Linked DNA regions of Methylibium petroleiphilum PM1. The protein of the gene in region 1 interacts with the protein of each later gene in a pairwise test. Links are inferred from orthologs where the notes say so. Each region holds a gene or a part of one and is shown on either strand. Other genes may lie near its edges. The genes, in order: MPE_RS02330 and ftsB.

Region 1 (3,233 bases):
GCTCGATCGGCGCCGTGCCCGGCCAGGTGGTCGAACTGTTGGGAGCCCACGCATGAGCGCCACCCCCGATCCCCGGTCCTTCGGCAAGGTCGCCGTGCTGATGGGCGGCACCTCGGCCGAACGCGACATCTCGCTGATGTCCGGCGGCGGCGTGCTGAAGGCGCTGCAGGACGCCGGCGTCGACGCCCACGCCTTCGATCCGAAGGATCACGAACTGGTCGAGCTGCGGCGCCAGGGCTTCCAGCGCTGCTTCATTGCGCTGCACGGTCGGCACGGCGAGGACGGCACGGTGCAGGGCGCGCTGGAGCTGCTGCGCATTCCGTACACCGGTTCGGGCGTGATGGCGAGCGCCATCGCGATGGACAAGATCATGACCAAGCGCGTGTGGCTCGCCGAAGGGCTGCCGACGCCACGCTACGTGCGGCTCGCGCCCGACGAGCAGACGCCCGAGCGGGTGCGCGGCGTGCCCGACGACCTGGGCCTGCCGTTGATCGTGAAGCCGCCGCGCGAGGGCTCGTCGATCGGCGTCACCAAGGTGCTCGGCTATTCGCAGATGCAGGACGCGGTGGCGCTGTCGGCCCGCCACGATCCCGACGTGCTGTGCGAGGAGTTCATCGACGGCGCCGAGGTGACCTGCCCGGTGCTGGGCGAGGGCGCGAATGCGCGCGCGCTGCCGGTGATCCGCATCGTGCCGCCCGAGGCCGGCTACGACTACCAGAACAAGTACTTCACCGACGAGGTGAAGTACCTCTGTCCGAGCGGCCTGCCGGCGGACGAGGAGGCCGAGATCCAGCGCATCGTGCTGGCCGCCTACCGAGCGCTGGGCTGCCGCGGCTGGGGCCGGGCCGACCTGATGATCCGCGCCAGCGATCGCAAGCCCTTCCTGCTGGAGATGAACACCTCGCCGGGCATGACCGGCCATTCGCTGGTGCCGATGTCGGCCAAGGCCGCAGGCCTCGGCTACGAGCAGCTGTGCCTGCACATCCTGCAGGGAGCGGCGCTCGACGCCTGAGCCCCTCATGGCCCGCAGACCCCGCCTCCCCGCGAAGCCGCAGCCGCTGCCGGCCGATGTGCGCCTGATGCGCACCGGCGCCAGCGTGCTGTTCGCGTTCGCGCTGCTGGCCTTCATCGGGCTGCTGCTGACCTGGGCGCTGCGCGCGCCGCTGTTCACGCTGCGCGGCGTTCGCGTGGAGGGCGAGGTGGCGCGCAACAGCGTGACCACGATCCGCGCCAATGCGATGCCCAAGCTGAGCGGCAACTTCTTCAGCCTCGATCTCGCGCAGGCCCAGGAGGCCTTCCAGTCCGTGCCCTGGGTGCGGCGGGCCGCGGTGCAGCGGGTGTGGCCGAACCGGCTGGCGGTGCGCCTCGAAGAACACCACGTCGCCGCATGGTGGCACCAGGAGGACGGCGACGACAAGCTCGTCAACGTGCAGGGGGAGGTGTTCGAGGCGAACCCGGGCGACGTCGAGGACGAGAACCTGCCGGTGCTGCAGGGGCCGGAGGGCAGTTCGGCGTCGATGCTCGCGATGTACCGGCGGCTGGTGCCGGCGTTCGAGGCCATCGGCGCGAGCATCGAGACGCTGGCGATGAGCGCGCGCGGTTCCTGGCGAGCCGAGCTGGACAGCGGCGCGCAGGTCGAGCTCGGCCGCGGCGGCGAGGACGAGGTGATGGCGCGGGTGCAGGCCTTCGTGGGCACCGTGCCGCAGCTGACGGCGCGCTACGAGCGCCCGCTGGCGTATGCAGACCTGCGCCACGCCGACGGCTACGCGCTGCGGCTCAAGGGCATCGGCACGGCGGCGCCGACGGCGGCGGCAGGCAGGAAATAGAAGGAAAAGGCGGGAAGCACATGGCCAAGGAATACAAGGATCTCGTCGTCGGGCTCGACATCGGCACCGCCAAGGTGATGGCGGTGGTGGCCGAGGTGCTGCCCGAGGGTGAGCTGCGCGTCGCCGGCATCGGCACCGCGCCGGCCCATGGGCTCAAGCGCGGCGTGGTGGTGAACATCGACGCGACGGTCCAGTCCATCCAGCAGGCCTTGAAGGAGGCCGAGATGATGGCCGACTGCAAGATCACGCGCGTCTACACCGGCATCACCGGCAGCCACATCCGCGGCCAGAACTCCACCGGCATGGTGATCGTGCGCGACAAGGAGGTCACGCCGGTCGACGTGGCGCGCGTGATCGAGACCGCCAAGGCGATCAACATCCCGAACGACCAGCGCATGCTGCTGGTCGAGGCGCAGGAGTTCGTGATCGACGGCCACGAGGTCAAGGAGCCGATCGGCATGAGCGGCGGCCGCCTCGAGGTCAAGGTGCACATCGTGACCGGCGCGCAGAGCGCGGCCGAGAACATCATCAAGTGCGTGCGCCGCTGCGGGCTGGAAGTGGACATGCTGGTACTCAACCCCAGCGCGTCCAGCCACGCGGTGCTGACCGACGACGAGAAGGACCTGGGCGTCGCGCTGGTCGACATCGGCGCCGGCACGACCGACGTGTCGATCTTCACCGACGGCTCGGTGCGCCACACCGCGGTGATCCCGATCGCCGGCGACCTGATCACCAGCGACATCGCGATGGCGCTGCGCACGCCGACCAAGGACGCCGAGGAGATCAAGGTCGAGCACGGCGTGGCCAAGCAGCTGCTGGCCGATCCGAACGAGCAGGTCGAGGTGCCGGGGCTCGGCGACCGCGGCCCGCGCATGCTCAGCCGCCAGGCGCTGGCCGGCGTGATCGAGCCGCGCGTCGAGGAAATCTTCTCGCTGGTGCACCAGGTGATCCGCGAGAGCGGCTACGAGGAGCTGCTGTCCAGCGGCATCGTGCTCACCGGCGGCACCGCGGTGATGCCCGGCATGGTCGAGCTGGGCGAGGACATCTTTCTGAAGCCGGTGAGGAAGGGGCTGCCCACCTACGCCGGCGCACTGTCAGACATGGTGGCGAGCCCGCGCTCGGCCACCGTGATGGGCTTGCTCGAAGAGGCGAGGCTCGCGCGCACGCGCGGCATGAAGGCAGCGCAGCAGGCGGGGTCGGTCCAGACCCTGTTCGGCCGCGTCAAGGATTGGTTCATCGGGAATTTTTAGGGCGTCATCCAGCCCACGTTTTCAACCGGCAACTGCATCAGACGAAGGAGGTCCACCATGGCCATCGAGATGATTGAAGAATTCGAGCTCGGCACGAAGATCAAGGTGATCGGCGTGGGCGGCGGCGGCGGCAACGCTGTCGAGCACATGATCAACG
Region 2 (3,268 bases), 2.5 Mb from region 1 along the record:
GCGGCGTCCTCTCGTCGAGCACCTCTCTTCCTCTTTGAAAGTCATTCCATGAGTGCCATCGTTGACATCGTCGGGCGCGAGATCCTCGACAGCCGCGGCAACCCCACCGTCGAATGTGACGTGCTGCTCGAGAGCGGCGTGATGGGCCGCGCCGCAGTGCCGAGCGGCGCCTCCACCGGCTCGCGCGAGGCGATCGAGCTGCGCGACGGCGACAAGGGCCGCTACCTCGGCAAGGGCGTGCTGAAGGCCGTCGAGCACCTCAACACCGAGGTCTCGGAAGCCGTGCTGGGGCTCGACGCCTCCGAGCAGGCCTTCCTCGACAAGACGCTGATCGACCTGGACGGCACCGACAACAAGGCCCGCATCGGCGCCAACGCGACGCTGGCGGTCAGCATGGCCGTGGCGCGCGCGGCGGCCGAGGAATCGGGCCTGCCGCTGTACCGCTATTTCGGCGGCATGGGCGGCATGCAGCTGCCGGTGCCGATGATGAACGTGGTCAACGGCGGGGCGCATGCCAACAACAGCCTCGACCTGCAGGAGCTGATGATCATCCCGGTGGGCGCGCCGAGCTTCCGCGAGGCGGTGCGCTGGGGCGCGGAGACCTTCCACGCGCTGAAGAAGATCCTGCACGACAAGGGCATCAGCACCGCGGTGGGCGACGAAGGCGGCTTCGCGCCCAGCGTCGAGAACCACGAGGCCGCGATCCAGATGATCCTCGAGGCAATCGACAAGGCCGGCTACACCCCGGGCACGCAGATCGCGCTGGGCCTCGACTGCGCCGCCAGCGAGTTCTACAAGCCGGGCAAGAACGGCTCGCTGGTATACCAGCTCGACGGCGAGGGCGGCCTGTCGCTGTCGGCCCAGCAGTGGACCGACATGCTGGCCGGCTGGGTCGACAAGTACCCGATCATCAGCATCGAGGACGGCATGGCCGAAGGCGACTGGGCCGGCTGGGCCCACCTGACCGAGGTGCTGGGCAAGAAGGTGCAGCTGGTCGGCGACGACCTGTTCGTCACCAACACCAAGATCCTGCAGGAAGGCATCGACAAGGGCATCGCCAACTCGATCCTGATCAAGATCAACCAGATCGGCACGCTGACCGAGACCTTCGCCGCGATCGAGATGGCCAAGCGCGCCGGCTACACCGCCGTGATCTCGCACCGCTCGGGCGAGACCGAGGACAGCACCATCGCCGACATCGCGGTGGGCACCAACGCCGGCCAGATCAAGACCGGCTCGCTGTCGCGCAGCGACCGCATGGCCAAGTACAACCAGCTGCTGCGCATCGAGGAAGACCTGGGCGACGTGGCGGTCTATCCCGGCCGCGCCGCGTTCTACAACCTGCGCTGAGTCCCCGCTGCCTGCCGCGCCCGCCGCCGCCATGCGCCTGATCACCGTCGCGCTGGTCGCGTTGCTGGCCCTGGTCCACGCCGAGCTGTGGTTCGGCAAGGGCGGGGTCGGCCGGGTGGTCGGCCTGCAGGCGCAGCTGCGCGAGCAGCAGGCGAAGAACGACGTGGCGCAGACACGCAACGACCGGCTCTCGGCCGAGGTGCGCGACCTCAAGGAAGGCCTGGAGATGGTCGAGGAGAAGGCGCGCTCCGAGCTGGGCATGCTCAAGCCCGACGAGATCTACGTGCAGTACGCGCCGCGCCGCTAGGCCCGCGCCCGACTCTCTTTCGCCCCGATGCGCCGCCCGAGCGCATGCCTTGCGATGCTCACCTCGCTGATCGACTTCCTCAACGCACCGGCCTTCGTGCTCGGCCCGCTGGCCGCCAGCCGCGCCGAACTGGCCGGCGCGCTGCTGGGCGTCTGGATGGTGTGGTGCAACCTGCGCGTCGACCCGCTGGCCTGGCCGCTGGCGATCACCAGCTCGGCGCTCTACGGCCTGGTGTTCTGGGAGGCCCGGCTGTACGGCGACGCATCGCTGCAGCTGCTGTTCATCGCGGTCGCCTTCTGGGGCTGGTGGCAGTGGCTGTGCGGCACCCAGGCCGATGGCAGCGCGCTCGCAGTGCGCCACCTCGCCCCGCGCGGCCGGCTGCAGGCACTGCTGGCCTTCGCCCTGCTGTGGCCGGCCACCGCGTTGCTGCTGCGCCACGGCACCGACACCGACGTGCCCTGGTGGGACGCCTTCCCCACCGCCGGCAGCGTGGTGGGCCAGGTGCTGCTGGGCCGCAAGCTGGTGGAGAACTGGCCGGTGTGGATCGCCGTCAATGCCGTCGGCGTGAGCCTGTTCGCCTACAAGGGGCTGTGGCTCACCGTCGGGCTTTACGCGCTGTTCGCGCTGCTGGCGGCGATCGGCTGGCGCGCCTGGACCCGCAAGGCCGCGGCGATGAGCTCGGCATGAGGCGGCTTGCGGGGCGGTGCGCATGGGCCCGGTGATCGCGCTGGTCGGTGCCGAGAGCACCGGCAAGACCACGCTGGCCCATGCGCTGGCGCTGGAGCTCCGTTCGCTCGGCCGGCCGGCCACGCGGGTGGCCGAGTACCTGCGCGAGTTCTGCGACGCGCACGGCCGCACGCCGCGGCCCGAGGAACAGGCCGCCATCGCCGACGAGCAATGGCGTCGCATCGAGGCCGCCGCGCGGGACGGTCACATCGTGCTGGCCGACACCACGCCGCTGATGATCGCGGTCTACAGCGAGTTCGTGTTCGGCGACCGCAGTCTCTACCCCCTGGCGCTCGAGCGCCAGCGCCGCTGCGCCCACACGCTGCTGACCGGCCTCGACCTGGCCTGGCAGCCAGACGGCCTGCAGCGCGACGGCGCCCAGGTGCGCGGCCCGGTCGACCGCTTGGTCCGCGACGCGCTGGCCTCTGCCGTGCTGCCCTATTCGGTGGTCTATGGCGAAGGCTCGGCGCGCACGGCAGCCGCTGTGGCTGCGCTGCGCCCGCTGCTGCACCTGCCCGCCCAGGTGGCCCCCGCGCCCGACGGCCCGCGGCTGCGTGGCCGCTGCCGCGAATGCCTGCAGCCCGAATGCGAACATCTGTCGTCCGCGTCCGCGGCGAAGCGCCCATTGCCATGAGCGAACCCGATTCCTCTTCTCCTCCGGCCCACCCGCCCCGGCCGATCCGCAGCTTCGTGCTTCGCGCTGGCCGCATGGGCAGCGGGCAGACACGCGCCCTCGCCGAACTCGGCCCGCGCTTCGTGCTGCCGTTCCAGCGCGAGCCGCTCGACCCGCAGACCGTGTTCGGACGCCGCGCCCCGCGGGTGTTCGAGATCGGCTTCGGCATGGGCGACGCCACCGCGCAGATCGCCGCCGCCCGGCCCGACACC

What was found.
Region 2: the proteins of MPE_RS02330 (region 1) and ftsB interact in binary tests that used the Escherichia coli proteins (3 or more experiments, as listed by UniProt). The link is inferred for Methylibium petroleiphilum PM1 from one-to-one orthologs.

The regions. Positions count from the first base shown.
Region 1 is NC_008825.1:504,870-508,102, forward strand. Bases 1-2,922 are described here. They hold MPE_RS02330 (cell division protein FtsQ/DivIB), read left to right. Parts: upstream 1-1,019; coding sequence 1,020-1,826; downstream 1,827-2,922. Other genes in these bases: murC (UDP-N-acetylmuramate--L-alanine ligase), read left to right, coding at 1-56; MPE_RS02325 (D-alanine--D-alanine ligase), read left to right, coding at 53-1,012; ftsA (cell division protein FtsA), read left to right, coding at 1,847-2,922. In the rest of the region: more of ftsA, read left to right, coding at 2,923-3,076; cell division protein FtsZ, read left to right, coding at 3,134-3,233. UniProt on the Escherichia coli protein: Essential cell division protein. May link together the upstream cell division proteins, which are predominantly cytoplasmic, with the downstream cell division proteins, which are predominantly periplasmic. May control correct divisome assembly.
Region 2 is NC_008825.1:3,028,934-3,032,201, forward strand. Bases 63-3,019 are described here. They hold ftsB (cell division protein FtsB), read left to right. Parts: upstream 63-1,381; coding sequence 1,382-1,657; downstream 1,658-3,019. Other genes in these bases: eno (phosphopyruvate hydratase), read left to right, coding at 63-1,350; pnuC (nicotinamide riboside transporter PnuC), read left to right, coding at 1,712-2,344; MPE_RS14375 (AAA family ATPase), read left to right, coding at 2,367-3,017; trmB (tRNA (guanosine(46)-N7)-methyltransferase TrmB), read left to right, coding at 3,014-3,019. Outside these bases: more of eno, read left to right, coding at 49-62; more of trmB, read left to right, coding at 3,020-3,268. UniProt on the Escherichia coli protein: Essential cell division protein. May link together the upstream cell division proteins, which are predominantly cytoplasmic, with the downstream cell division proteins, which are predominantly periplasmic.